DNA from 3 places in the Paenarthrobacter sp. NCHU4564 genome. Region 3 is predicted to be linked to each of the others. Evidence: riboswitches for the same ligand, from Rfam matches in the RefSeq annotation. Region 3 holds a riboswitch; each other region holds the start of a gene.
What was found. Region 3 has a riboswitch for cyclic di-AMP ahead of ACSVIE_RS11635 (C40 family peptidase). Riboswitches for the same ligand answer to the same signal wherever they lie in the genome.

Region 1 (9,943 bases), on a different contig from region 3:
CCCTCGGCGATGATGTGCGTGCGGAGCCGGCCGGCGTTGACCCTGATGGCGTCGTTGGACTTGTCGCCCACCTCTTCGTGGGTTTCAGCCGCCGCTTTGATGTAGGTGCCGATGCCGCCGTTATACAGCAGGTCCACAGGGGCCCGCAGGATGGCGCGCAGCAGCTCGGGTGGGCTGACCGCCGTCGGCCCTTCCTCCATGCCCAGGGCGAGCCGGACCTCCTTGGTGATGGGCACCGACTTCTCCGCGCGGGAGTACACGCCACCGCCGGGGCTGAGCTTCGCCGGATCGTAGTCGGCCCATGAAGACCGGGGCAGCGCGAAGAGGCGTTCGCGTTCCTGGTAGGAAGCAAGCGGGTCCGGGGTGGGATCCAGGAAGATGTGCCGGTGGTCGAACGCAGCCACGAGTTTGATGTGGTTGGAGAGCAGCATGCCGTTGCCGAAAACGTCTCCGCTCATGTCGCCGATGCCCACCACGGTGAAGTCCTCTGCGCGGGAGTCGATGGTGAGCTCGCTGAAGTGGTGGCGCACGGATTCCCAGGCACCGCGGGCCGTGATGCCCATCTGCTTGTGGTCGTAACCCACCGAGCCGCCGGACGCGAAGGCATCACCGAGCCAGAACCCGTACTCGGCCGCCACCGCGTTGGCGAGGTCGGAGAACGCAGCTGTCCCCTTGTCGGCCGCCACCACAAGGTAGTAGTCGTCGCCGTCGTGGCGTACTACGCGGGGTGGGCCGACAACGGTCCCGTTGGGTCCGCCGTCGGGATCCGACACCAGGTTGTCCGTGAGATCCAGGAGGCCACGGATGAAGGTGCGGTAGCTTTCCTGACCTTCGGCGAGCCAGGCTGAGCGGTCCTCCGCCGGGTCCGGGAGCCGCTTGGGGAAGAATCCGCCCTTGGCTCCGGTGGGCACGATCACTGCGTTCTTGACCGTTTGGGCTTTGACGAGCCCCAAAATCTCCGTGCGGAAGTCCTCGCGCCGGTCCGACCAACGCAAGCCGCCACGGGCGATCGGTCCGAAGCGCAGGTGCACACCCTCCACTTGTGGCGAGTAGACCCAGATCTCGTGCTTCGGCCGTGGGGCCGGGGCGGCCGGCACGTTGGAGGGGTTGAGCTTGACGCTGATGTACGGCTTGTTGAGGTAGAAGTTGGTGCGCAGCGTCGCTTCCACCAGGCTCGCCAGCTGCCGTAAAAGCCGGTCGGCGTCCAGCACCGGCACGGCGTCGATGGCGTTGGCCAGCGTGGTCCTGGCCGCGTGGACTGCCTGGGTGCGGTGGCTTAGTTCGCTGGTGCCTTCCTCGAAGACGTCACCGCCGCCGGACGGCCCCGCGCCGCCGGACGGCCCCGCGCCGCCGGACGGGGCCCCGCCGCCGGGCTGCGCCCCGAGGCCGGGCTGCGCCCCGAGGCCGGGCTGCGCCCCGAGGCCGGGCTCGAACAGGTCGGGGCCAAACAAGTCCGGATTGAACTTGGCCTCGAACAGGTCAAGGAGGGCATGCGTGGCGGCGGGGTTGCCACGAAGCGTGTCCGCAATGAAGCCATACGAGTTGGTACTGCCCAACTGCCGCAGGTACTTGGCATACGCGCGAAGGACGGCAACATGGCGCCAGCCGATCCCCTCCCTGATGACCAGCGCGTCGAAGGCGTCCGACTCCGCATCGCCCCGCATGGACGCAATGAACGAGTCGGCCAGCAGCCCGGCTGTCGGCAATGGATCCACGCCGCGGGGATACTTGAGCCCCAGGTCGTACAGGAAAAACTGCCGGCCATCGGCCCGCTGCACCTCGAACGGCCGCTGGTCCAGGACCTTCAACCCGAGGTTGTGGAAGAACGGCAGGATTTCGGTGAGGCTCTGGGGCCGGGTCAGGTACACGCGGATGCGGGCGTCCTCGGTCAAGACTGCCGTGCCCGGGCGCCGGTAGACGGACAGCACAGGGTCCGGAGCATGCCCGGGTTCACCGGACGTGCTGCTGGGTCCGAAGCTTTCGAACCGGCCGATGTCCTCTACGGCGTCCTCGACCTCGTATTCTGCCTTGTAGCCTGCCGGGAACGCCGCAGCCCACTGCGCAGACAGGCGGCTGGCTTCCCCGCGCGGGTACACTGCCTGCAGTGCCTCCTCCAGTCCCTGCGCCCACGACCTCGTGGCAGCAATGATGCGCTGCTCCAGTACTGCGGAATCAACGACGGCGGTACGTGCCTCCTGCTGGCCGGTTCCGGTGGCGGCAGGCAGCAGGATGCGGAAGAAGACCCGTGCCATGGCGGATTCGCCCAGCCGGAGCTCGAACTCGATCGCATCCGTTCCGAACGCTTCCCGCAGCTCGCGCTCGATGTTCAGGCGCACAGCGGTGCTGTAGCGGTGGCGCGGCAGGAAGACCAGCGCAGTCATGAAACGCCCGTACGAATCCGGCCGCAGGAACAGCCGGGTGCTGTGCCTCTCCTGCAGGCGAAGTATTTCGCGGGCATGCAGTGCCAGTTGCTCCGCATCGATATGGAAGAGTTCGTCCCGGGGGTAGGCGTCCATCACGGCGAGGAGTTCCTGGCCGTGGTGGGATGACGGCGGATACCCAAGGGACCGCAGGGCCTCGGAGACCGTGTCCCGGATGACGGGGATCTGCAGGACAGGGTGCGCCGAGGAACTTGGGGTGAACAGGCCAACGAAGGTGTTGCCCGTCCGTAGGCTCAGTTCATCAAGGTACGCGTGGCGCAGCACGGTGGAGCGCCGGGTGGATTTGGTGAGCGTGAGGATCGGGTCCCTTGCGCCGCGGTTGTCGATCGCGGCTTCGCCCCGCAGGATCCCCAGACCGGCTTCTCCCGGTCCTTGGTAGCCAAGGAACACGAAGTTCCCTTCGGCCAGCCAGCGCAGCAGCGCTTGGGCATCGCGCGTTCCTGCCCTGGTTTCGCCTTCGAGTCCGCCAACAGCCCTGTCGAGCCGTGCCTGCATGGCGGGGGCATCCTCGGCGGCGGCCCGGACATCCGCCAGCACGTCCTGCACCCTGGCAATGAGCAGTTCTGCGCTCGCCTCGTCCGGCAGGCGCGGGATATCCAACGCCAACCACGACTCGGTGAGGCGGCCGCCGTCGTGCGTTGCGGAGGAGGAAGGCCCGACGGCGGTTGGGAGCCCCGTGCGGTGCGGTCCCCGGTGGATGTGGGTAAGGCGGTGGGTGGCGGGGTCGCGCCCGACCGTAAAGGTGGGGTGGACGAGGAGCCGGATGGAGGAGGCATCACGGGCGATTTCGGCGGTGACGGACGGAAGGAGGTAGGGGAGGTCATCGGTGACTATGGCTACCACGCTGGCGTTGGTCTCGTGCAGGATGCCCACCACGGACTGGCCGGGCTCACGCCGCTCTGCCAACGAACGGTGGTAGCGTGCCCGTTCCAGGAGGGTTTCGGGCGTGTAGTTGCGGACGTCGTCATCGGATACGTGCTCGTAGTAGTCGGTCAGGAAATCATCGGCCGGCCCGATCCCTGGTGACATGCCACTGCGCCTCCGCTGCCTCCGGCGGTCCAGGGAGGGGCCGTGTTGGTGCGGCTTGGAGAGTCCCTGCGCCTCCCTCTATCATCGCCGCGAGTTGGCATTTAATACCAATGTTTGAGCCAAACATTGTGATCTAATGCCATCTCGCGGGGGCCAGAGACGTGGTGACGGGATTCGAACCCGCGTGCGCTGCTTTGCAGGCAGCTCCCTGGCCTCTTGGGTACACCACGTGCCAACGACCCTAGGCGCGGTGGCAAGTGCCGGACAAAGTTCTTTTCCCCGGTGGTCCCGGGGCTACGGAATCTTTCCCGGGGCTACGGAGTGTGTCCTGGTTGGGCTACGTGGTGTTTCCGTGGGTGGCGGCCTGTGACGGCCGGGTCCCGGTCCCGCTCCGGGCTGCCAGACGGGCCAGCTTCCACGCGCTGGAGGCCAGCAGCAGGGTAAGGATGGCTGCGGCAACGTGCGTGTAGAGCATCAGGTGCACGGATCCTTCGGACGCGGCGCTGCTATCCGCAGGAACGTCCAGGGGCTGATTGCCACCGTGCAGATGCCCGAAGAGTCCGCCACCGGGCACGTATCCGCCAAAGGCATCCAGCCCGAAGTGCAGGAGTTGCTGCGCCACGCCGGAGAACAGCAGCAGCAACAGGGGGCCATGGACCCATCGGGTAACCAGTTGCGCTGCGAGGCAGGTGAGGGCAAGGAGGGCCAGCAGCGGGGGCAGGGCCGGGGGAGCGCCACCGGCAGCCACGTGGGCTGCCAGTCCCAGGGCAACAGCGATCACACCAGCCGCCCAGGCCCACTTGTCCTGCACAGGAGCAGTGCGCATCGCCATCCTTTCCTCCACACAGGCTATGCGGAGGAAGACGCCGATGAACAGGGCTCACGCGAGGAGCGTGTTCACCAGCCTCGCTGCAACCTTGGCCGTCCGGGAATCGATGTCGAACTCCGGGTTCAGCTCTGCCACATCCAGGTGCAGCAGCTTTCCACTGGCAGCAACTTGGCGGCATACTGCGTTGATCACCGGCAATGGCACGCCATACGCCGCCGGCGCACTCACTCCGGGAGCCACCGAGGCCGGCAGCACGTCGAGGTCGATCGTCAGATAAAGTACGTCCACGCCGGCAAGGAAATCCGCAACAAAAACCTCCACCCGTTCCGCGGAGCAGTCCTCGTCCAGCAGGTATTTCACGCCGAGCCGGTCAGCGGTGTCGAACAGCGTCCGCGTGTTGTTGGGTTCCGAAATACCGACGACGGCGTACTGCAGTTCGCGCCCGGCGGCGGCTTCCTCCCGGGACATCTGGAGGAACGGCGTACCCGAACTCGGAGTGGGCTCATCCCGCAGGTCGAAGTGGGCATCGAGGTTCAGCACGCCCAGCCGCTTGCCACTGCGCACGGCGTCAGATCCCGCAACGCCCAGGTAGCTGGCGAACGCGGTCTCGTGTCCGCCGCCCAGCACCACGGTGAGGTTTCCGCCGTCGAGCAGTGCCGAAATGGCGCGCCCGGCACGCTCCTGGCCCGCCTCCAGGGCGTCGCCTTCCACCACGACGTCGCCGGCGTCGAAGAGGTGGCGGTCCAGATGGAACGCCAGTGGACCCAGTGCCGAACGGATCGCGGCCGGCGCCGCTGAGGCACCTACCCGGCCCTTGTTGCGGCGGACGCCGGCGTCACTGCAAAAGCCAAGCACGACGGCGGGACGCAGGGCCCCTGCGGACGTTTCCGGGGTGTGGGGAGCCACAGCCTGCCACCACCGGCGGTGCTCGGCGCCGTCGCCGTCGAAACGGCCGGTCCACGGGGTGGGAGTGACGTCTACGGTGAGGGCGCTCGTTTCCATGCTTAAAGCAGACCGGACCCGGACGGCCAAAGCCAGCAGTTCCGGGTCCGGAGTGTCTGAAATGCCGGACATCCAGGCCCGGACATCACCGCGACATGGCATTTGATGACAATGCCGGAGCCCAACATTGTCATCAAATGCCATCTCGGCAGGGAGCTATTTGACCCCGAGCAGCTCCTCCACGGTGCCAATGCCAAAGAACAACAGGAAGGCGGCGGCCACGGCCCACATCAGTGGGTGGACTTCGCGGGCACGGCCCTGGAACGTGCGGATCAGGACGTAGGAGATGAATCCGGCGCCCAGGCCGTTGGCAATCGAGTACGTGAACGGCATGAGGGCGATGGTCAGGAAGGCCGGGATGCCCACGCCCCAGTCCTGCCAGTCGATCTTGCCCACCTGGGAGACCATCATGAAGCCCACCACCACCAGTGCAGGGGCGACGGCTTCGAACGGAACCAGGTTGATCAGCGGCGTGAAGAACATGGCCACCAGGAAGAGGATGCCGGTCACGATCGAGGCGAGGCCGGTGCGTGCACCTTCGCCGATGCCGGCGCCGGACTCCACGAAGATCTGGTTGGAGGACACGGACGAACCGCCACCCACGATCGCGCCGAGGGCGTCAACCTGAAGCACACGGTCGACGTTGGGGATGTTGCCCTTTTCGTCCACGGTCCCGGCCTCGTTGGCCAGGCCCACCATGGTGCCCATGGCGTCGAAGAAGATGCTCAGCAGGATCACGAACGCCAGCAGCGCCGCTGCGATGAAGCCCAAGTGCTCAAAGGCGCCGAACGGGTTGGCTTTGCCGATCAGTGAGAGATCGGGTGCGCCCCATTCGGACAGGGTAGGGGCCACCAGGGACCAGCCGCGCGGGTTCACGGTGTCGCCGTCCACACTGGGGCCGATGTGGAGCGTGAACTCGAGGATGGCGGCCAGTGCGGTGGATGCGACGATGCCGATGAGGATCGCGCCACGGACCTTGCGGACTACCAGGGCGATGGTCAGCAGCAACCCGACGGCGAACACCAGGGTGGGCCAGCCCATGAGCTTGCCTTCAACACCCAATCCAAGGGGCACGGTGGTGCCGGCGGCGTCCGGGATGCGGCGAACGAAGCCGGCGTTCACCAGGCCGATCAGTGCAATGAACAGGCCAATGCCCACCACGATCGCGGTCTTCAGCGCCTCCGGGACAGCCTTGAACACGGCGGTGCGGAATCCGGTGAGCACCAGGATCAGCATGGTCACGCCGGAGAGCACCACCAGGCCCATCATGTCCGGCCAGGTCAGTTCCGGGTGGGAGGCCACGGTGACGGCCACGAAGGCGTTGACGCCCAGGCCGGTTGCCACGGCAAACGGGTGCTTTGCCCACGCACCCATGAGGATGGTCAGGATGCCCGCGACGAATGCGGTGGTAGCTGCCACGGCAGTAAAGCCGAGTGATTCGCCGCTGGAGTCCGCTCCGGAGAGGATCAGGGGGTTCAGGACAACGATGTAGCTCATGGCGAAGAACGTCGCAAAGCCGCCGCGGATCTCGCGTGAGTACGTGGAGCCTCGTTCAGAGATCTTGAAGTAACGGTCGATGGCAGAACCTTGTTTAAGCATGAAGGTCTCCGGGGATTGGGTGAGTGTGCTCTCAAATCCTATGCCGCGGATACGGCCCGCCCGGACGATTCGCCTAGTCTGTAAGGAAGCCAACACTAGGAGAAACCGCCCCATGCGTACCATCCGCCCCCTTCTGGCCGCCGTCGTTGCTGTTGTGGCCTTCACCGCCGCAGTGCTGTTTGGTGCTGCTCCGGCGTCCGCGCACGATGTCGCCGAGTCCACCGCTCCGGCGAACGGTGCCAGCGTTGCCGAGGTTCCGGCGTCGGTCTCCATCACCTTCAACAACCGCCCCCTGGCCATCGGCTCGGGCGTAACGGTGACTTCCGGTGGCGAGAACTGGGCGGATGGCGCCGTCGAAATCATCGACAACCAAGCGGTGCAGAAGCTTCGCCCCGGCGCGCCGGCTGGCCAATACACGGTCACGTGGCGCGTGGTCAGCTCCGACTCCCACCCGATCGAGGGCACCTTTTCCTTCACGGCCGCCAGCGGAAGTACGACGGCGGCCGGCGGCTCGGCGGTGGCGTCACCGTCGGCGTCCGCACCGGCAGCGTCGGTCCCTTCGGCAGGCACGTCAGCACCTGGTACCAGCGGCAACGAGGCTGCCCCGGCGGCGGAGTCCCAGCCGTTTCCCTGGAGCATCGTCGGGCTGGCTGTTGTTGCGGTTGGCCTCGTGATCTTCCTGGCCGTTACGGCGCGTCGGAAGTTGGCGGCCACCGACGGCGCCGATGCCGAAAAATCCGCGGAATAACGGGGTTTTCTACTTAGCGTCGAAGGTCTCGGATCGGTTACTGCGACACGCCAAAACCAAACTTCTCGTTACTCAAATGTGACTTTGGTGTGATCATCGCGTACGGTAGTACCTGTGCCCGATCCATGTACGGGGCACTTCCGGCCTGATTGCCTAGCTCTGCCGCAGGCCGGAATCCGTTCGCAGACATACCTACGGCAGAGACGGGGAACCCATTTTGGTCAGCTTTTGAAGCTGACCTTGGGGTGAAGTCACGAAGCTTCCGCTGCATGGCGGGAGACAGTGGCCGGGTGACTCCCATCCGAATCCGACAGCTAACCTCGCAGGCATCGGGAGAGGCTTTTTCATGTCTTCACGCATTCTTCGCGGCCGTCGTAAGGCGGACAGCGTACGTCCCAATCCGTTCATCTCAATCTCCAAGGCTGTTGCCAGCAACGCATCGGGCGCAGGCCGCCAGGCTGCTGTTATCGCCGCCGCGTCGGGCCTGGTCCTGACCGGTTCCATCGCCGCCCACGCCGCGGAAACCCCGGCACAGGCACCGGTGGAGCGCGACTCCAGCCCCGCCACGGTGGCGCAGACGGTTTCCGAGGCTCCCAACAAGGTTGTCACCGCCGCTGCAACGGCTACCGTCAACTTCGAGCGTCCGGCAGTTGCTTCCGTAGCAGCACCGGTCATCGAAAAGCCGGCACCGGCTCCTGCGCCGGCACCCAAGAAGGCTGCAGCCACCACCGCTGCCGCCCCGGCCAAGGCCACGGCTACCGCCACTGCAACCGCTCCGGCTCCTGCCGCTCCTGCTGCCGCTGCTCCGGCCGCCGGTGGCGTCAACGCCGCCATGGTTGCCTCGGCCTACGCGCAGATCGGCATCTTCCAGGACTGCACCGCCATGGTTGAAAAGGCCCTCGGCTCTGCAGGTATCCGGGTTGGCGATCTCGCTCCCATGCAGTTCCTGAACTACGGCAAGGTAGTCAGCGACCCGCAGCCGGGCGACATGATCGTCCAGTCCGGCCACGTTGCCATCTACATCGGCAACGGCCAGGCCATCAGCGGTGGCATCAACGGCAACCAGACGGGTATCCATCCCATTAGCTGGCTGACCGCTACGGGTCCCCTGACCTACGTACGCGCAGGCGCCTAAGCCTCACGCTTCACCAAAAGCCGGCATCTCCGGGACTCAACGTCCCGAGGGTGCCGGCTTTTGTTGTCTGGTTGGAAGGCGTTTCAGGCGAGGGCAACGCCCGGTGAGGCCGGAAGGGCCACCCTCGCCGAGATGGCCTGGCCCACGGCTTTGGCCTGCCGAAGTACTTCCTTGGGGGTAGGGGTCACGAGTTCGCCCACGCCCACCAGGTGCATGCCTACCGCCCGCATGGCAGCCACGAGGTTCTGGCCGATGCTGATTCCAAGGTCCGCGAGCATCCTGCGCAACTGGCTCTGGGCGCAGCGCGTGACCACGATGTGGTCGGCCAGCAGGATGCCGTCCGGGGTATGGACCGCCCATTTCCGGGTTTCGACCGGGGATAGGCCGGTGCGGGTGCTGCCAAGGTCCGCCACTTGGCCATAGGCCGGCTGTGGCTCGCTGCCCAGGAAATCGAGGCGCACGGCGCGGGTAGTGCTGCGGACATCCAAGTGATGGCTCGCTGCGTAGTTGCGCAAGTGCCGGAGGATTTCGTTGCGTTCCTGCATGGCAGCGGGGTCGGAAACGTCGCAGCGGGGCAGCATGCCGGTATGAAGGGACGCCGTTGCCGGGGAAGGTGTTCCCATGAGGCTGTCCACCACGATCGAGCCAACGCCATGACGGCTCAGTTCGCTGGCCACAGCCAACCCGGAAAGCCCGGCGCCGATGACCACGGTGGTGGTCCGTTCCGTGCCGGAATCAGGCGTGAGGTGCACTGCTTGGTTCCTCCTTGACTGTGTGCCCGCGGGCATCGCATGGGTTGCGTCCGGGTCCCCAAGCGGTCGCAAGTAAATGGCCGGTATGTGTGCTGGAACACGCTTGCCGGCCATTCGGTGACTCGAACATTACCCAACTTTTTGTGTCGTGGATAGCCTCCGCCACAGCGTGTTTTTTGTGGTCATTTTGGCCATCAAGGAGCCTGGCTGCGGGCACTGGCTGGACCCCGAAACCGAGCCCGGACCGTTATGCACATAGCCCAACGTCGCCTTGATTCGGCCATGCCAACCGAGAATAGTTGGGATTGGAAGGGGAATCCCAAGGGCTTCCCCGGCCCCGGCCGCAGGCAAGCTTGTCACGAGGTCCATCGATTGCTGGAACCTCTGGCAGAATGGCCGGAACATCAA
Region 2 (9,943 bases), on a different contig from region 3:
TACGCCCGAGCCCGCTGGTCCTGCGGTTGCCAACGGAAAAAAGCTCCGTCCCGAACGCACCAACGCCACCAAACAGCGCTTGTTCGAGGCGTCCATGGAACTCATCGGAGAACGCGGAGCGGCCGGGGTGACCGTTGACGAGATTGCCGCCGCAGCGGGAGTCTCCAAGGGAACGGTGTACTACAACTTCGGCAGTAAATCGGACCTCATTGCCCAGCTGCTGCGGCATGGCGTGGACATCATGCTCGCGCGGCTCCAGGCTATCGAAGGGCAAACTGCCGACCCCTTGGACGCCATGAAGGACATGGTGGGGCAGGCCATGGAATTCATGGACGACTACCCCTCTTTTGCGCGGCTCTGGGTCAGCGAAAACTGGCGCACCCCCGGGGAATGGAGCGCCGTCTTCGCCGAACTCCGGGGCGAACTGCTGGCCGTGATCGGCTCAGCGGTGGAGGGCGTGGCTTCCGGCTATACCGTGGATACGTCCATCGCCCGGGGAAGCCTGGAAGCGGCAATCTTCGGGGCGATCTTTGTGGTGGGGCTGGACCGGCAGACCTACAACCCCGAACGCACGCGCGAACAAAGCGTCGCCGCGGTCATGACCATCATGCATGGCTACGTCATCAAGTAGCTTCCGCTTCCGCCGCGAACGGTATCCAACTGCAATGTACGACGGCGTGGCGCGGCGGCCTGGTCGGCGATGATTAACCTCATGCGTCGCATGGGGAACAGTGGAAAGCTCGCGATCGTGGCAGCTTTTGTGTCACTCGGACTCTTGGTCTTGGCAGCTGTGGTGCTCGAAGTAGTGGTCATGTACCTGTTCCTGGGCGCTGTCCTTGTCTGCTATCTGTCCTCCGTGGTCCAGGTCTTCAACCGGCGCAGGTACCTGGTGGTCCTCCTCGGCGCGGCCGGGACCAGCCTGTTCATCGGGTTCAGCATCGCCTTCCTGCGGATGTGGGGGCTGGCCTTCAACCAGGATGCGAACGCCCTGGGAAGCGCAGTCAGCAGCCAGGATTCGGATATCTACTTCTACCTTGCCGTGGTGGCCGGTGTGGGTACCCTCCTGGTGTTGTTCCTCGGCGCAGTGATGCCCGGGTTCGGTGTCCGTGCAGAACCCCCGGCCAAGCGCCCCGCAGCCAAGCGACCGGCCGGACCTGCAGCGGTGAAACGTCCAGCCGGTACCCGCCAGGCGGCACCGCGCCCTCCGGCAAGCCGCACCCCCGCAAGGACCCCGGCAAAGCGCCCCGCAACCGCCGGAAAGGCAGCAGCGTCTGCCAAGCGACCGCCGTCGAGCATTTCCACCCAGCGCAAGCCTGCCCCCAAGCGCTAGCCCCCAACTAAGTCGCAGTTAAGCGCGTTTTGGGCGCTCAAAACGCGCTTAACTGCGACCCAGTTGGGCGTGGGAAGACCGGGCCTGGACGCGCTGGGCAGGCCCCGCCACGGGTGTTCCCGGTCGCTTTCGTGAGACACCCAGCACCGCCGTCGCCACTCCAAGGAGGAGTATCAGGCCACCGAGGATTTCAGTGGGAGTGGGGACCTCGTTCAGGACCAGCCAGGCGGCCGTCATGCCCACCACGGGGACCAGCAGCGTGAACGGCACGACGTCGGACCCCGGGTACAGTGCAAGCAGGCGGTTCCAGATTCCGTAGCCAACCAGTGAAGCGAATACTGCCGTGTAGACCGCGCTCAGGATGGTGGCCGGCTGTAGATCGGCCAGGGTCCCGATGACGGCGTCCGGGCCATCCACCACCAGGGACAAAGCCGCCAGCGGCAGGGGAACCACAGCACCGGACCACACCACCAGGCCCAGGCCCGACTTCGCTTTCGAGTGCCTGGCCACCACGTTTCCCACAGCCCACGAAAGGGCCGCCGCCAGGACGATCATGAGGGGCAACACCGGAGCCACGGCACTGCGCCCCAGGGCCACAACGCCCAGCCCCGCTACGCCCAGAATCACGCCGATTAACTGCTTGCGCGTGGCCTTCTCACCGAGAAAGCGCGAGGCGAGCAGGATGGTGAACAGAACCTGCGCCTGCAGCACCAATGACGCCAATCCCGCCGGCATTCCCAAGGCCATGCCCAGGTACAGGAGGCCGAATTGGCCGGCACTCATGAAAAGCCCGACGCCGATGATCGCCTTCCAGCCGACATCCGGCTTGCGGATGAAGAAGATGAAAGGGAAGACAACCAAGAGGAAGCGAAGTGCGACGAAAAGCAGAGGCGGGACATCGTGTCCGGCAGGATGCAGTCCAAGATCGATGGCGACAAAGTTGATACCCCAGAGCACGGCTACGAGGACGGCCAGGAGGGAATGACGAAGATTCACAAGTCCACTCTGGCTTGAATATGGATGAAGCACCAGCGTTGAATTCTTCACCTCATCACGTAGATTTGCTTCATGATTGATCTTCCTGCGCTGCGCGCCCTTGTTGCGGTCGAGCAGCACGGCTCGGTGGTGGCCGCTGCGGACATCCTTGGATACAGCCCTTCCGCCGTCTCGCAGCAAATCAAGAAACTGGAGCGCCAGGCCAGGGTTGCGGTCCTGGAACGCAACGGCCGAGGCGTCCTCCTGACGGAACGCGGGATCGCCTTGGCCGGGTATGGACGGCGGATCATCGGCGAACTCGAAGAACTGCAGGCAACCCTGCTGTCCGACCCGTCCAGCCCTTCGGGCACCCTGCGGCTGGTCGCGTTCTCCACGGCATGCCGCGGATTGGTGGGGCCGCTCCTGGGCAGGATTGCCGTAACAAGCCCGCAGTTGAAGGTCAGCGTCCTGGCGGAGGACCCCCGGGAGGCAGTGCAGCGCGTGACAACGGGTGAGGCGGAACTCGCGGTGGTCCACAACTGGAACTCGGTACCCTTGGCCATCCCGGAGAACCTGGCCCTCGAAGACCTGTGCCTGGACCAGGCCGACGTCCTGCTGAACAGCAGCCATCCCCTTGCGGCGAGGACCGCCGTCGAACGGGAAGACCTCCTGGACGAGTCGTGGGTCAGTACGCCCGCTGGAGCCATTTGCAACGAGGCGCTGCTTCAGATCTTCGCCGGGCTGGGGAGGGTGCCTGACATCCGGATCTACGACCCCGATTTCTCCACCCACATCGCCATGGTGGAACAGGGCGTGGCCGTGGCCCTCGTTCCCCGCCTCGGCCGGCCGCCCCTGCCGGACAATGTGGCGGCAGTTCCGGTAGTTAACCCGGTGCAGCAGCGGGCCGTGGGCGTCGTCTACCGCAAGACCATGAGCGCGAGCCCCAACATCCGTCACACCGTGGGCCTCCTTCGCGAGGTTGCTGCCGCACAGCAACTGCCCACGCCTGGTTGACCAAGGTCACACAAGGGAACATTCGACACGCCAGTCGCACTTAGGTTAGCTTAACCTTACCTAACGCCCGCTACAGCAGAACGCGGGCGCCGAGCGTCTGGAGTGGCCAGTGGCAGTGGAAGCGATCCTCTTTCCGACCGACATGAACAACCACCACATGTACGGCCTCGCCAGCTATCTCATGGTGGATGACGAACTCTTTCCAAGCACCCACAATCGCCGGGACATCTATGCCCTTCCCGCGTTCGACATCCACGGGCAATGGGTCTATCCCAGCCGCTACAACGAACACCTGGCACCGCAGCTGCCGGTCTACATGTTTGACGGCGAGTACCTGGTGGCCACCAGCCACGGTGAAGAGCCGGCAGGAGTTCCTGCGTTCGAGATCCGGTGCATGTGCCTTCCGCAGTTGTCAGAGGGCCCAACCAACTCGCACTAGGAGTTGTTCTGAGTCCACAAAACAACCACTACTGCCAGCCAGTTGGGTCAGTGACGCGGAACCTTGAAATGGGTCAACCTGGCATCCTGCCCATCCAGCTCCGCCCATGGCTTCCCGGTCTCCAGTACTGTCAACGCACTCGTTGGGTACCGCGTGGCCGCATCCATGTAGGCGTCATGGTCTGAGTCGCGGGATGCCAGGTGCATTGCCAAATCCTGCACGCCCGGCATGTGGGAGATGACCATCAGGGTCGTCACGGTATCCGGGACGTGGTTGATGACGGCCAGCATGCGCGTGGCCGAGGCAGCGTAGAGCCCATCCTCGAGCTTGGGGGTGGGAGCCTTCTCGCCCAGCTCGTCGCAGACCCACGTGCAGGTCTGCCGCGTCCGCACTGCCGAGGAGCACAGGATGAAGTCCGGCACGATGTTGTGCTTCAGCAACCACTTGCCGGCCAGGGGCGCCTCGCGGTGTCCGCGCTCCTCCAAGGGACGTTCATGATCGGGAACACCCAAGGGCCAGTCGGCTTTGGCATGCCGCATGATTACAAGCCGCTTGATGTGGTGGTCGCTCATTCAACAACCATATAGCCGCGGAGCGCCGGCCGCCTTGAACGCAAAAGACGCCCGCCTCCTGAACGGAGACGGGCGTCCGGTGCTTGCTAGATGGAGTATTCCGGAGCGGCCCAGACAATGACTTCCGGGTGCTCGTAAAAACGGTAGCCCTGGCCACGGACGGTGCGGACCGTGTTGGCGAGGCGACCCAGCTTGGAGCGGAGCCGACGGATGTGGACGTCGATGGTGCGCTCATTGGGGACTTCCTCGGCGTTGCGCCACAGCCCTTCGAGGAGTTCGTCACGGCCGACGGTACGGGTGCCGTTCTCCACGAGGTAGTTGAGGAGCTCGAACTCCTTGAACGTCAGGTTCAGCGATTCACCGTCGAGGTGGACTTCGCGGCGGGCCAAGTCGATCAACACGCCGGAGGGGCGGGCTTCCTGCTGCGGCGCTGGACGGGCGGCTTCAGTGCGCTGGCGTGCAGCGACCGTGGGGTCACCGAAGGTGGAGCGCACGACGTCGAGTGCGGACCCGGGTGCCCCGGCCGGCGCAACAGCGACGGCGGCATAGCTTTCGGCTCCGGTGACGAGGGACTGTGCGTAGGCCCGGATTTCCTGGGCCAGCTTGGCGATGGAGGTTCCGGCTGCGGCGGCTGTTTCCTCGTCAATGCCCATGTAGAGCACGAAGCCACGGGCCACGTTGTCATTAGCCACAGGACGCAGGCGCTCCGACTGGGCCACCACTGGCGTGGGGGCAGTGATGGGAGCAGGCTCTGCAGCGGGGACGGCCCGGAGCTGGCCGTATGAGTTGGGGTTGTAGCCCTGAGGAACGTATCCGGGTGCCTGCTGGGCGCCCTGTGCGGCGGGAGCATAGCCGGGACGGTTGCCGAACCCGGGGCGGAGTCCGGCGTTGGCGGCGGCCTTGTTGGCGTTTCGGACGGAGATGTGGACGTATCCGGATGCAACTGACATGGAGTGCTTACCTCAATAGTGAATAGCCGTCATCGCGGCTTCGAATGCTTGGTGTCCCCGCAATGAGTTGGGGAGGGGCGCCCGACGGTGGGCAAGGGGGCGAATGCCTGAAACTTCTTGGGGTGGAAAGTTAGGCTTGCATTCGACAACAGCGGGTCTCGGGAGCAGCGGGTGCGCTGATCCGGATTGCTGCGGCTGCAGGTGCTGTTGAGTTCTTGTTCACATTGGAAGTGTGCAACGTAACAATGCCAACACGCAAGTAACAAAGCCTGGAACCGTCCACATTTTGAGACATGAGGGACTATTGTGTCGCAAATCACAATTCAGCGGTCCTCGTAAATGAACGCCATTTCATTCGCGAAAGCCGTGAAATATGGCCTCACAAATGAACTTAATTCGGTGCAGGGTGAGAAGATGCGCCACTTGACGTCAGAGGCCCCGCGGCCGGCGGAATCTCACGATCTGAAACAGTTGCTGTCCAATTGCAAAGTGGTTCCGTGTCGATCTTCGGCCCCCGGTCTGGTAGCTGGCCCGGCTCTTTGTCCCCATGCCCCTCGCGGTGGCCGGCATCTCGCTACTGTTGACTTCACAGCGTCCTCACAGGGCAGGCTCAGCAGCGGCAAACGCACAGAACGGAGAGTTGTCCCATGGCATCCCCGCACTCCATGACCAACAACCTTCCCCAGCTGTCCCACCCGGATGGCTCCCCCATCCGCGCCCTGGTGGTGGACGACGAACCAAGCCTCGCCGAACTCATGAGCATGGGCCTGAGAATGGCCGGCTGGTCTGTTGCCATAGCCGGCGACGGACCGCAGGCAGTCAAGCTGGCCAAGGAGTTCCGCCCGGACGTCCTGGTGCTGGATGTCATGATCCCCGGCTTTGACGGCGTGGAAGTCCTCACCAGGATCCGCGCCTTTGCCCCCGAAGTTCCCGCCCTCTTCCTCACGGCCAAGGATGCCGTGGAGGACCGCATCGTCGGTCTCGCTGCCGGGGGCGACGACTACGTCACCAAGCCCTTCAGCATGGAAGAAGTGCTGCTCCGCCTGCACCGTTTGGTCCAGCGATCCGGCGTTGCCGCCATGGATACGGCGGAGCTCGTAGTGGGCGACCTGACGTTGAACGTCGATACCCGTGAAGTGACCCGGGCCGGGGAGGACGTCCAGCTCACGGCCACCCAGTTCGAACTGCTGCGGTACCTCATGGAGAATCCCAAGCGCGTGGTCAGCAAGGCCCAGATCCTGGACCGGGTCTGGGACTACGACTTCGGCGGACAGGCAAACATTGTGGAGCTCTACATTTCCTACCTCCGCAAGAAAATCGAAGCCAACCACCCGCCGATGATCCACACCATCCGTGGTGCCGGATACGTCATCAAGCCAGCGGACTGAGCTTTGGCTGCGCTTACCGGTACCGCCAGCAGTGGCAAGCCCAACTGGCTCAGACCTTCAACGTGGCATCTGCGCACCCGGTTGATCCTGGTGGCGATGGCCTTGCTCATCGCCATCTGTGGCGCCGTGGGAGTAGTCAGTTACGCCTCCATGGACGTGGTGTTCAACCGCCAGCTCGACAAGCAGTTGGAGGAAGCGTCCAACCGCGCAGCAGACTTCGGCAGACCGCCGTCGGGCTTTCCGTCCACGCCGTCCCGCAAGCCGGACCCCTTGGAGGCGCGGGGCCAGGCCGCTGGAACCTTGAATGCGCGGATCAACGGTTCAACGGTCAACAGCTCGGGACTGATCGACGCGGAGGGAAACCGCGTCTCCTTGTCCCAGGACGACCAACAGGTACTGCTCTCCCTGCCCAAGGACAGCACCCCCGTGGACCGCTCCCTCTCCAACGGCGACTACCGCTTGGTGGCAGTAGAAACGGCGTACGGAGATGTCATTGTTACCGGCCTGCCGCTGGCGGACAAGCAAAGCGCGGAGGCGTCGCTGGTGTGGACCATGGTGTTCGTGTCGCTGGGAGGACTGGCGTTGATCGGACTGGCCGGTACCGTCATCATCCGCAGGACCATGCGGCCCTTGGAGCAATTGTCCGACGTCGCCACCAAGGTCTCCCGCCTGCCCCTCGACGCCGGCGAGGTGGCTTTGGCGGTACGGGTACCTCAGGGGGCGGCCCACCCCGGCACGGAAGTGGGCAGCGTGGGCCATGCCCTGAACCAGATGCTCGACAACGTCGCCAGTGCCTTGGAAGCGCGGCAGGCAAGCGAAACCAAGGTGCGCCAGTTCGTGGCGGACGCCTCACACGAGCTCCGCACACCGCTCACCGCAATCCGCGGATACACCGAGTTGCTTCGCATGACCGAGAACTTCACCGAGGACGGCCGGAAGTCCCTGGCCCGCGTCCAGAGCCAGTCGGAACGCATGACAGCCTTGGTCGAAGACCTGCTCCTGCTCGCCAGGCTGGATGAAGGACAAGCGTTGAAGGTCTCGGATGTCGACCTCACCCAGTTGGTGATCGAAACGGTCAGCGACGAGAAAGTGATGGCGCCGGACCACCACTGGAAGCTGCGGCTGCCCGACGAACCAGTCACCGTGCGCGGGGACGCGACACAGCTCCACCAAGTGCTGGCCAACCTGCTCTCCAATGCACGCAAGCACACGGATGCCGGGACAACGGTGGAAACCGGCGTCATGCTGTCCAACGACGGCAGCGCTGTGGTGACCGTGACAGACAACGGGCCTGGTATTCCGGGGGATTTCCAGGCGCGCATCTTCTCCCGTTTTGCCAGGGCAGACGCCGCGAGGTCAGGCTCCGAAGGGACCTCGGGACTGGGCCTTTCCATCGTGGAGTCCATCGTGCGCGCACACGGCGGTACCGTGGACGTCACATCCCGGCCCGGGCGCACCGAGTTCGCCCTCCGCCTCCCTCTGGGGAGCGCCGCACGCCTGTAACAAAATGGGCAAGGCGACGCACCGCCGTCGTGATCTCTGTTACCCAAATGTGACTTAAGCCGATTCGTCCTGTACCGTCGAAAGGGTGGGTCGCCCCAACCTGACCCACACCCGGGATGCGCCGAGCTCTGCCACTTCCCGGAGTTCCGTTCTCACCCAAAGGCAGAGACGGGGGACCCAGAGTCTCCGGGCCCGTGCATAGATTGCCGGCCCTTGGGGTGAAGCCGCTGCTGCACGCGCGGCCGGATGACCTCATCCGAACCCGACAGCTAACTCCGCAGGCGCTGAGAGGTAATCACACATGTCTGAATTGAACGATCAGACGCGCCCTTCCGCGCGTCACCGTGACGATCACAACGCTCCGCTGACCAAATCGCAGGCTGTCCTGAAGGACGCTGCCCGCCGTGGCAAGACCGGTCAGCGCATGTCCGTAGTAGCCGGCGTCGTGGCTGCCGCGCTGGGCGTTGCATCCCTGGGCACCGCCGCAAACGCTGCCTTCAACCTCCCGGAACTGAGCCAGGCCGCCGAAACCCAGGCCAACGCCCAGGTCAGCACCAACAAGGCTGCCGAGATCGCTGCTTCGATGGACGCTGCTGCCGCCCAGGGCGCAGCTGACCGTGCAGCCGCAGACAAGGCCGCTGCCGAACTGGCTGCCGCAGAGAAGGCCGCCGCCGACAAGGCCGCGGCTGAAAAAGCTGCTGCGGAGCAGGCCGCTGCTGCCCAGGCCGCAGCCGAGAAAGCCGCCGCTGATGCTGCCGCCAAGCAGGCCGCCGATGCCGCAGCCGCCGAGAAAGCCGCCGCAGCTGCCGCAGCCGCTGCCGCTCCCAAGGCCATCGACGACCCCGCCGCCGCAAAAGCCTACGCTGCCAGCATCCTGGCAAACTACGGTTGGGGCGCCGGCGAGATGGTTGCCCTGAACACGCTCTGGGAGAAGGAATCGAACTGGCGAACCACAGCCACCAACCCTTCCAGTGGCGCCTATGGGATCGTCCAGTCACTGCCGGCAAGCAAGATGGCCACTGCGGGCGCCGACTGGCAGACCAACTACCAGACCCAGATCAAGTGGGGCCTGAACTACATCAAGGAACGCTACGGCTCGCCTTCCGCAGCCCTCGCCTTCCACTTGGCCAACAACTGGTACTAAGCAAGGCCTGAGCCAGAGCGCCGGTCCGCACCATTCCTTCTGAAAGGAACGGTGCGGACCGGCGCTTTTTCATCCCCTGAATCTGTGCCCGGCAGGTTTATGCCCCGGCAGCTAGGCTTCAGCCTCCGCAGCGCGTCTGACGGCAGCGACGGATGCGGCGACATCGTCCGCATCCGTGGACCAGTTACTCACGGAGATGCGCAGGATGTCACGGCCATGCCACACCGAACCGGACATCCACACCACCCCTTCGGCCATGACTCTCTGCGTGACCCGGCGGGTACGTTCATCGCTGCCGAAACTGACCGACACCTGGGTGAACACCACGTCGTTCAGGATCTCGACCCCGGGGATTGCAGCCAGCCCCTCGGCCAAGGCCCTGGCGTTTGCCGCCAACTTCTCCACCATTGCGATCGTCCCGGACCGCCCCAACGAGCGGAGTGCAGCCCACACCGGAATGCCCCTGGCACGGCGGGAAAGCTCCGGCACTTTCTCGTGCGGGTCGCCGGGGCCGTGGTCATCGGCGGGCAGGTAGCTGGCATGCACACCGAAAGTCCGGCGCATGACATCAGGCCGGGACACGATGGCCAGGCCTGAATCGTAGGGGACATTCAAGGTCTTGTGAGCA
Region 3 (9,943 bases):
AGAGGCGTATGCGGGCTGGCTGAGGACACCGGCCAGGGCCTCACGGCCGGCGGCGGCAGTCCCGGCGACATCGTCCGGGTCCATGATGTCCATCATCCGTTCCAGGGCGCGAAGGATGTCGTGGCGCCGGGGAAGCTCCATGGGGAGTTCGTGCATGAGGCCGCTCAAGGTCCAGATGTCCTGGTTCAGTTCCCAGACGGTCTCATTGAGTTCGGCGATGGCGATCCGGCCAAGGCGGTACCGCGGCTCATCACCCGAGGTTGCCTTGTCCCCCAGGGGTGTGGGCACGAAGGACCAGCCTTGCGCGACATCCGGGTTGGCCGCAGCCTCCACATAGAAGTCCACGGAGAGTCCGCCGCCGAGGAGTTTGAGGGGCACATGGTAGTTGCGGGGAGAGATGGCCTTGATGATGTTGCCGTCAGCCCGCCACGCGGTTCCTTCGCATTGGAACCCGGGGACATCGCTGTTGAAGCCGAGATCGACCACGATCTCCACCGCGGTGCCTTCCCGCGAACCCCAGCCTTCCGGGACCTCGCCCTGCAGGCGGAGCCACTTGGTGCTCCAGGCCTTGCCCCACGCAGCGCCGTGTTCCTGCGGGGTGAAGAGCTGGCGCATGGCTTCCGAAGCCGGAACGGGCTCCCCCGGGGCTTCCCAGCTGCTCAATTCAAGGGGGACTGACCTGCCGTAGACAGCAGGAAGGATGCGGTCCCGCACAAACCGGTCAAGACGCTGTTCAGTGATCCGGCGGTTGTCGTGCAATTAGTTCCCCTTAGGCTTTGCGGGCGTGGCTGGGCAGGGTTTCGCGTTTCCATTCGATGGATAAAATCTACGTCGTTCCAGCCCGATAGCCAAGTGACAGTGAGCTCTTCCAGCCCCCATCAGGCCGGATCACCGAGGATCCGGTCCCTTCCGGCGTAGACGTTGAGGCTCTGCCCGCGGCTGAAGCCCACCAGGGTTACCCCGGACTCTTCAGCCAGTTCGGCGGCAAGGCTGGAAGGTGCGCTGACGGCGGCCAGGACAGGAATCCCCGCCATGGCTGCTTTCTGCACCAGCTCAAAGGAAGCACGCCCGGACACCTGGAGGACGGTACCCTTCAGCGGAAGCATGCCGGCACGCAGGGCCCAGCCCACCACCTTGTCCACCGCATTGTGCCTTCCCACGTCTTCCCGAAGGCAGAGCAGCTCGGACGTGCCGTCGTCGTGGATCCTGAAGAGGCCGGCAGCATGCACGCCGCCGGTTTTGTCGAAAACGGCCTGGGCCTCCCGCAGCCTGTCCGGAAGGGCGGCCAGTGCACGGACCGGAACGGTGACGCCGTCCTCCATCGGCGAGTGCCTGGATGATTTACGCACTGCCTCGATTGAATCCGTGCCGCAGATACCGCACGAGCTCGAGGTATAGACATTCCGGCCCGTTTCGGGGCGTACCACATCGGGCCTGAGCTGGGCATCGACCACGTTGAAGGTCTGCACCCCGTTTTCGTCCTCACCGGAACAGAAGCGTTCGGAAACCAGCTGGCCCGGCTCCCACACCACCCCTTCCGACACCAGGAACCCTGCCACGAGGTCGAAGTCGTCACCCGGTGTCCTCATGGTCACCGAAAATGACATATCCCCCAGCCGGATCTCCAAGGGCTCCTCCACCGCCAGGACGTCTTCCTTGAAGCGGACAGGATGCTCCAGCGCCTGCGGCGAGCCGTCCAGGACGAACTTGTGCACCTTGCGGCGCTGGGTCACGCGTCCCACGTCAGGCTCCAGCCTCCTCATGCGGAATGAACCGGACCGTCATGGCCTTGTAACCGGGCGTGTTCGATTCGCGGGCCACCAGCTCGCGGTGCACCAATGCATTCGCCTCCGGGAAGTATGCAGCAGCGCACCCCCTGGCCGTGGGATAGGCCACCAGGCGGAACCTGTTGGCCCGGCGTTCCGTACCCGCGAACGTGGAAATGACGTCCACCAGGTCCCTGTCCTTGAAACCCAGCTCCACCAGGTCGTCCTCATGGACCAGGACCACGCGGCGGGCATCGGAAACGCCGCGGTACCGGTCATCCAAACCGTAGAACGTGGTGTTGTATTGGTCGTGGCTGCGGACCGTCTGCAGGATCAAGTGACCCTTGGGGGCCTCAAGGTACTCGAGTGGGCTGACCGAGAACCTCGCCTTGCCGATGTCCGTGGCAAACGTGCGGGTGTCGCGCGGCGGGTTGGGCAGCACGAACCCGTTCCTGCCGCGGACCCGGGTGTTGAAGTCCTCGAAGCCGGGGATGACACGGGAGATGTGGTCGCGGATGACGTCGTAGTCCTCGGCCATGGCCCGCCAGTCGACAGTGTGGTCATCGCCAAGGGTCGCCTGGGCCATCCGCGCCACGATTACAGGCTCGCTCAGCAGGTGTTCGGACACCGGATCGAGGCGGCCCTGCGTCTTGTGGATGACGGACATCGAGTCCTCCACGGAGAGGAACTGGCGGCCGGTGGGGTGTTTGTCGTCAGTGTCCGTGCGGCCCAGGGTTGGCAGGATCAGGGACGTCCTGCCGTGGACCACGTGGGCCCGGTTCGGCTTGGTGGAAATGTGGACCGTGAGGCCTGCCCTCTTGAGTCCGGCCTCAAGGGCATGGGTGTCCGAACCCGCCGCGGCAAAGTTTCCACCCATGGATACGAACACATCAACCTCGCCCTTTTCCAAGGCGTGCTGGGTTTCCACGGAGTCGTAGCCATGGTCCCGGGGCATCCGGAACCCGAACTCGGCATCCAGTGCGGCGAGGAACGATTCCTTGGGCTTCTCCCAGATCCCCATGGTGCGGTCGCCCTGGACGTTGGAGTGCCCGCGGACAGGACACGCACCGGCGCCGCGCTTGCCGAAGTTGCCCTGCAGCAGCAGGAGATTGATGATCTCCTTCAACGTATCCACTGAATGCGGCTGCTGGGTCAGTCCCAGCGCCCAGCAGATGATGGTCGCCTTGGACCGTGCCAGCATGCCCGCAATCCTGGTGATTTCATCGCGGGAAAGCCCGGTGGCCCGTTCAGTTTCGTCCCAGTCGAGCACCGAACGTGCCCGCGCGTACGCTTCGAAGCCCTCCGTCTGCTTGCCGATGAAGGATTTGTCGACGACGGTTCCCGGGTTGCGCTTCTCTTCCTCCAGGAGCAGGTGGCCCAGCGCCTGGAACAGGGCGAGGTCGCCGCCTACCTTGATCTGGAGGAATTCGTCGGCGATGGTGGTACCCCCGCCGATCACGCCGTTGAGGGATTGCGGATCCTTGAAGTTCAGCAGGCCTGCCTCCGGAAGCGGATTCACCGCCACCACCTTGCCGCCGTTGTTCTTGCAGTCCCGCAGTGCCGACAACATGCGCGGGTGGTTGGTGCCCGGGTTCTGGCCCACCACGAACACGAGTTCGGCGTGGTGGATGTCTTCGAGCGAAACGGTCCCCTTGCCGATGCCGATGGTGGGGTTCAGCGCGCTGCCCGACGATTCGTGGCACATGTTGGAACAGTCCGGGAGGTTGTTGGTGCCCAGGCTGCGTGCGAACAACTGGTACATGAACGCTGTCTCATTGGCTGTCCGGCCCGAGGTGTAGAAGACGCAACGATCAGGAGTGGTGGCATTGATGTGCTCCCCGATCAGGGCGAACGCCTCAGTCCAGGTGATGGGTGAGTAATGCGTTTCCCCGGGTCTGATGACCACCGGCTCCGAGATCCTGCCCTGGCTGCCCAGCCAGTATTCGGTTTTGTCTTCCAGCTCCGCGAGGGAGTGTGCTGCCCAGAAGTCCGCTCCCACCGTTCGCGTGGTGCTTTCCTCCGCGATCGCCTTGGCACCGTTTTCACAGAACTCGGCGGGGCTGCGGCGCCCTGTGATGGATTCGGGCCAGGCGCAACCGGGGCAATCGAAACCGTCGCGCTGGTTCACCCTGAGCATGGAACGGACAGTCCGGGCGACCCCGGCCTGGGAGTAACCCCGTTCGAGTGCCACGGAAACGGCTTTGAGACCAGCCGCGGCGCGCTTGGGTGGATGGATCTGCAGGTCATCCTCGTTGATGTCCTGTTCTGGGGCATGCCTGTTCATACGTCCATCATGTCAAGGCTTCGGGCCCTGTGACCACCCGCGTCCGCTGGACGACTCAATCGTCCAGGGCACTCCAGTCGACGGGGCCGGAGGCAGCCTTCCTCTGCTGCCGGACGGGGGTCTTGCGGGGCTTGTCACCGGGCGGTTTGGGCACAGGCAGCGGCTTTCCCCACGGCAGCGGAAATGCCGGAACCAGCTCACCCATCTGCACTCCGTGCGGCGGCACCACCATCACGCCATCGGCAGCAGCAAGGCCGCGCATCATTCCGGGGCCTGCGTGCTGCGCTGGCGATGCAAGGCCGTACACCAGCTTGAAGGGCATCAGCCGCGTCCGGCCGGGGTCGGCGTCGACCATGGCTCCGCACGGAACCTCACCGATGTCAGCAAGCTGCCCATGGCCCAAGGCCGCAAGCAAGGGCCCGCCGATGGTGAACAACGCCATCATGGCCGCCAAGGGGTTGCCCGGAAGGCCCAGAATAAACCGTCCGTCCGGCAGTTCGGCAAGGACGGCAGGGTGTCCCGGGCGCATGGCGATGCCATCGATGAGCAGGTGTCCACCCAGCTCCGCCACCGCGCGCCGGAAATGGTCCGTTCCGGAACGTCCGGTCCCGCCAGTGGTAATTACGACGTCGGCAGGCGGCTCCGGCGCTCCGCCCACCTCTGCTGTGACTTCGGCGGCGGTACCTGGCTCAACTTCCCGCAGCGCGGCCAGCCACTCTTCATAGCTGTCGCCCACCCGGACCTGCTCCCCCGGAATTCCGCCCAGCAGGCCCACCACGGCGCCCAGTTGGGGTCCGAAGGTGTCCCGGACCTCGCCTGGTCCGGGAACTCCGGCCGATACGACTTCCGAGCCCGTGAGCAGGAACCGCACCAGGGGTTTGCCGAGGACCACCAGCTCATCCAGGCCCGCGAGGGCCGCGAGGGCAAGATGCGCAGGGTTCAGGATGGTGCCTGCCTTAATCAGCACATCACCTTCCGCGGCCTCTTCCGCCGCTTTCCGGATGTGCTGCCCGTTGCGCGGCTCCCCGGGCTTGGCCCCTCCCCCGACGGTGAGGATCGGAAGGCCGTCCTCATCGGCGGTGATGACGCCGTTTTCACTGCGGAGCACCGCCTTGGCTCCGGGAGGAATAAGGCCTCCGGTGACAATGGGACTTGCCTGGTGCGGGGCCAGCCGCTGGCCGGGCTCATTCAGGATCCATGGACCGCTTCCGTTGACGGCCCAACCGTCCATGGCTGAGGACGCGTAGTGCGGCATATCCTGTACGGCCACGGCGTCCTCGGCCAGGGTCCGCCCCAGGGCCGCGGAAAGAAGCACGGGGCCGGCAGGTATGGGAACAGCGCCATCGAAGGCCCGCTCGCGGGCCTCGTGCCAGGTGTGTGCTGCGTGGTGGCCCTGGTCCGGGGCCTCGGTCACTCCGCCTCGGTCCCCGTGCCGCCGCTGGTTTCCTTGGCGGCTTCAGGGTCCGCATACTGCTTGGCCACCTGGCGCGCGAGGTTCAGGGCAGCGGCCATCGCGGCGTCATCATCGGCCTGCCCGATACCCCGGGCCATGCCGGCAGCGTATCCGGCAATGAAGGTAGCCAGCGGGGCGGCCGGCCGGACCACGGAATGGGCCGCGACGCCTGCCACCGCAAGGACCTCGTTGACGTCCACCTCTACACCCTCAAGTTCAAAAGCCTGCAACAGCGCACGGCACCATTCCTCAAGCGTCTCGTCCTGGCTCTTCATGTCCGCCTCCAGTTTCTTGTCACGGTCCGGGCCTGTGTCCACGCCCAGGGCAGCCGCGTCCTCCCAGGTGTCCACGTCGTCGGTGGAACCAACAGGGACGGGCACTGCCAGCAGGTTCAGCCTAGCAAGCAGCCGGAATACCGAGGCGTTCGTTAACGTGCCGCTATCCGCGGCGGAGGCAATCTCCACCGCCAAGGCGTCCGTCCTGTAAATGCCCAGGAGGGGTTGTTGCCGCCCGTCCGCCGACACTGCCATTGCACCCTGCTTTCCGGAAGCCCGGGCGACCTGGTCGAGCAGTGTTCCCACGCCCCTGGCGGCATGCGGCATGTCGCATGCCAGCACCAACGTCCACGGAGCGGACCCACCCCCCGACTCCAACGCCGCCAAACCCGCAGCTATCGCAGCGGCCGGTCCTGCATACGCGGGTTCCTCGCGCGCCCTCAGCACCCCTGGAGGAAGGTCGGGGCCCGGCGGCCCAACCACTACTACCGAGCCCGCACCAGCGGCAGCCCGCAGTGCCAGCGAAAGGAGGGTGGCGCCGTCGTACGTCAATCCCTGCTTGGGCACGCCACCGAGGCGGGTGGCCCTGCCACCCGCCAGGATCACGGCATTGAACTCCATCCGGCCAGACTACCGCCACTGGCGGGAGCCCGGCGGAAATCGATCAGGCAGCCGACTCCGGCAACAAGAACGGATCCCAGTCCGGTGCAGGTTTCTCGAGTTCCTTGATCTGCCACGTAGTTCCTGTGGGAACGCCGGGCGTGAAACGGAGTTTCCATCCCATCTCGGCGAGTGTGTGGTCGCTCTTGGCGTTGTTGCATTTCAAGCACGCCGCAACCAGGTTTTCCCAGGAATCCGCGCCGCCCCTGGACTTGGGGTGGACGTGGTCTATGGTGTGTGCTGTTTTGCCGCAGTAAGCGCAACGGTGTCCGTCACGGCGGAGTACTCCGCGGCGGCTCACAGCTGTGATCCTGTTGTAGCGGGGACGGATGTAGCGGTTAAGGAGAATCACGGTGGGGCGACCCAGGATTTCCTGCGGCCCGACGACAGGCTCGTCGCCTTCGGCCACTACGCTTGCTTTTCCGGCCAGCACAAGGACCAGCGCCCGGCGGAAAGTCACTACCGCCAGCGGTTCATATCCAGCATTCAGAACGAGTGTGCGCATGCACGTACCTCTTCACGGCCGCACCCGTCAGGGGCACGAGGGCCGGCTGCCCTCTGCATGTACGGGCTGTGGATCGACAAGACAAGGGTAAGCACTTATATGCCATATCAACGAATTATTCTGTTGATTCCCCTGTGGTGTCGGTCAATGTTCACGTGCGGGACACCTGTTCCCGGGCAAACGTGGCGGCGTTAAAACGAGGAAACCCCGCAGGCGCTGTGCCTGCGGGGTTCCCTTGGGATGATCGATCAGCCGTTGACCCGGATGAAAACGGGGCCTGAGCCGACATTTGCACTGAACAGTGCGGTGGTGGATCCGTTCCATCCGCCGTGCACTGCCATGCCGTTGCCGACGTAAACGGCAATGTGTGCCATTCCGCCGTAGCCGCCGTTGGCGTAGTAGATCAGGTCTCCCGGCTGCGCTTCAGCTGCGCTCACCGTGCGTCCCAACGAAAGGTAGCCGGCCGGCCAGTCGTGGAAGTTGATTCCCACCGCCGCAAGGGAGTTGGTCACCAGCATGGTGCAGTCCTGCGTGACACCCAACTGTGCGTAGGCTGCCGCGGCGATCGCGGCACCCAGGCCGCTGGAGGCGGCGGGAGCCTTGGTGGCAGGGGCCGCAGTGCTGACCGAAACATTGGCCGCACCGGACTGCGTGGTGGCACCGGAAGCGGCTTTGGTTTCAGCCTTTGCGGGAGCCTTCTCCACCACGGGAGCCGGAGCTTCAACCGTCGTGACGACGGGGCGCTCGTAGGAGATGGCCACGGTGGAATCGGCTGCAATGGTTACCTGGGCAACGGCCTGCACGTCGAGTGCCGTGGTGGCGGTGGACTCGCGCTGGATGTTGGTGTCGGCCGCGTTGGCAGCAACACCACTGGTCAGGACCAGGCCTGATGCAGCGGCGATAACGGCTGCCTGGCGGCCAACGCCGCCTGCATTGCCGCTGACGGCCTTGGCGATGACGGCGATGGAGCTGGTCTTGGGGGCCTCAGCGCGGTGCCGTGCATTCTTGTTTGCACTCGTCATGGTTACTCTCTTTTGTCGTATCCGGACGCGGTTGGGGACGCGTCCGGTTCGGCAGGCCAGCACTTGGGGGGCATGCTGGCTTGCCCCGAACGGGATGTGCTAGCCGAGGGTGTAGAACGAGGAGCTGCCGGTGGAAGCCACCGAGTGGAGCAGCGTGCCCTGGCTGGGGTTGAGGGCGCTGATCATCATGCCGTTGCCAACGTAGATGCCCACGTGGGCTCCACCGTTCTGCATCACCAGGTCACCGGGAGCCGGCGTGCTGGTGGGCTTCATGGCGGTCCATGCGTTGACGCGGGGGATGCTGATGCCGGCCTGGGCGTAGACCCACTGGGTGAAACCTGAGCAGTCCCAACCGTTGGGGCTGGTGCCGCCCCAGACGTAGGGGTGGCCAATGCCGGTGTAAGCAATGGCGGCGAGGCCCGAAGCGGCTGCGCTGGAAGCGGAGTCCTTGGCCTTGGAAGACTGGGCCGTCACTGCAGCACCGCTGGTGGAACCACCGTTGCCGGCCTGCGTGCGGGTGGTCTGGGAAGCGCGCTGGACCTTGGGGGCTTCCTTGGTGGCCACGACGGGGCTTTCGAAGGAAACCGTGGCGGTGGGCTCGGCGGTAACCACTGCGGTGGTCACGAGCTGCTGGGTGCTTGACGATTCCGACTTGGAGACGTCGGTGTCAGCTGCCTGGGCGGGCATTCCAACGCTGAGGACAAGTCCTGAAGCTGCGGCCAGAACGGCGGCCTGGCGTCCTACGGTGCCTGCATTGGTGGAAACAGCCTTGGAAAGGTTGTTCAAAGGGTTCGTGCGAACCGTTTCGGCGCGGTGGCGCGCAGGGGTAGTGCGTGAAGACACGAAGGTAGCCTCTCCCAATGCCTGCGAGGTGAGCTGTCGGATTCGGATGGGAGTCATCCGGCCGCTCCGCTTCAAGGAAGCTTTGCGACTTAACCCCTAGGCCTTCAAAAAAGGCCGGAAGTGGTTCCCCCGCCCCTGCCAGACGAATTTTGCGAACGGACCCTGGATGGTGGCAGAGCTAGGCAATCCACCCAAGTGCATCGGCTCCCTGGAAGCCGATGCGATTTAGACGGTACAACAGAAGTGCTTCAATGTCACATTCAGATCACGGGGCGTGTCACAAATGCGAGAGACGACCATCGGCTGTGGCTTAGAGCCAACCCATGGGGTCAACGACTTCGCCGTTGACCTGGACCTCGAAGTGGAGGTGGCAGCCGGTGGAGGCGCCGGTGGTTCCGCTCAGGGCAACAGTGTCTCCGCGGCTGACGGTCTGGCCGACCTTGACGCTGAACGACGACAAGTGGTTGTACGTGGTCTCGAGGCCGTTGCCGTGGTCTACCACCACGCGGTTGCCTCCACCGTACTCGTGCCATCCGGCGAACGTGACCTTGCCGGCTGCTGCCGCATGGACAGCGGTGCCGCACTGGGCCACAAAGTCCTGCCCGCGGTGGAAGTCGCCGGCGCCGCCCGTGAGCGGGCTGATGCGGTAGCCGAACGGAGAAGCCGTGCTGAGCGTGTCCAGCGGGCTGCCCAGGCTGCCGACGGATGAGGCACGCTGGATGCTCTCGGCCGACTGTGCACTCAGGAGCTGCTTGAGCTTTCCGTCAGGATCCGCCGCAGTAGCAACGGCTGCGCGGCTGAAATCGATCTTGGCCGACGCTTCCGCGGAAACCTCGGGCTGGCTGCCGCCCGCGACTGTCAGCGCGGCCTCGGTCTGGCCCGACTCGGAGGTGGCCATCACCGGGCTGGTGGCCGGCAGACCGACAGTCAGGGCAAGGCCGGTGGCGGCAAGCGCTACACCGGCTTTCTGCCCGACGCCACTGGCTGCGGCGAAGTCGGCAACCTGGCGCAACGGGCTCTTACGGCGGCGCACCTGACGCTGGGTGTCGCGGGGCCGGATCTCCGTTACGACGCGGGCTGGCCGCAGCTCAGTAGCGGGGCCGGTCGCGCGTCGGCGGCCCCTGGCGTTCTGCGA

Region 1: it holds a riboswitch for cyclic di-AMP, as region 3 does, so the genes downstream of both, ACSVIE_RS05670 (NlpC/P60 family protein) here and ACSVIE_RS11635 (C40 family peptidase) in region 3, are expected to answer to the same signal.
Region 2: it holds a riboswitch for cyclic di-AMP, as region 3 does, so the genes downstream of both, ACSVIE_RS17450 (hypothetical protein) here and ACSVIE_RS11635 (C40 family peptidase) in region 3, are expected to answer to the same signal.

Annotation. Positions count from the first base shown of each region.
Region 1 covers NZ_JBQLIS010000004.1:36,965-46,907, forward strand. The annotation lists gene ACSVIE_RS05640 (NAD-glutamate dehydrogenase) at 1-3,470, opposite strand, end outside; tRNA gene ACSVIE_RS05645 (tRNA-Cys) at 3,630-3,700, opposite strand; gene ACSVIE_RS05650 (hypothetical protein) at 3,808-4,296, opposite strand; gene hutG (formimidoylglutamase) at 4,351-5,301, opposite strand; gene ACSVIE_RS05660 (NCS2 family permease) at 5,458-6,900, opposite strand; gene ACSVIE_RS05665 (copper resistance CopC family protein) at 7,013-7,648, shown strand; cyclic di-AMP (ydaO/yuaA leader) riboswitch at 7,806-7,991, shown strand; gene ACSVIE_RS05670 (NlpC/P60 family protein) at 7,995-8,783, shown strand; gene ACSVIE_RS05675 (FAD-dependent monooxygenase) at 8,867-9,535, opposite strand.
Region 2 covers NZ_JBQLIS010000020.1:60,084-70,026, reverse strand. The annotation lists gene ACSVIE_RS17495 (TetR/AcrR family transcriptional regulator) at 1-631, shown strand, start outside; gene ACSVIE_RS17490 (hypothetical protein) at 722-1,330, shown strand; gene ACSVIE_RS17485 (EamA family transporter) at 1,379-2,326, opposite strand; gene ACSVIE_RS17480 (LysR family transcriptional regulator) at 2,399-3,319, shown strand; gene ACSVIE_RS17475 (hypothetical protein) at 3,429-3,758, shown strand; gene ACSVIE_RS17470 (SixA phosphatase family protein) at 3,806-4,330, opposite strand; gene ACSVIE_RS17465 (winged helix-turn-helix domain-containing protein) at 4,417-5,280, opposite strand; gene ACSVIE_RS17460 (response regulator transcription factor) at 5,928-6,668, shown strand; gene ACSVIE_RS17455 (HAMP domain-containing sensor histidine kinase) at 6,672-8,171, shown strand; cyclic di-AMP (ydaO/yuaA leader) riboswitch at 8,306-8,467, shown strand; gene ACSVIE_RS17450 (hypothetical protein) at 8,473-9,315, shown strand; gene ACSVIE_RS17445 (pyridoxal phosphate-dependent decarboxylase family protein) at 9,427-9,943, opposite strand, start outside.
Region 3 covers NZ_JBQLIS010000009.1:132,258-142,200, forward strand. The annotation lists gene ACSVIE_RS11600 (alpha-mannosidase) at 1-759, opposite strand, end outside; gene fdhD (formate dehydrogenase accessory sulfurtransferase FdhD) at 879-1,742, opposite strand; gene ACSVIE_RS11610 (FdhF/YdeP family oxidoreductase) at 1,744-4,050, opposite strand; gene ACSVIE_RS11615 (molybdopterin molybdotransferase MoeA) at 4,106-5,464, opposite strand; gene ACSVIE_RS11620 (NTP transferase domain-containing protein) at 5,461-6,399, opposite strand; gene ACSVIE_RS11625 (HNH endonuclease) at 6,443-6,943, opposite strand; gene ACSVIE_RS11630 (NlpC/P60 family protein) at 7,192-7,965, opposite strand; gene ACSVIE_RS11635 (C40 family peptidase) at 8,065-8,808, opposite strand; cyclic di-AMP (ydaO/yuaA leader) riboswitch at 8,813-8,972, opposite strand; gene ACSVIE_RS11640 (M23 family metallopeptidase) at 9,119-9,943, opposite strand, start outside.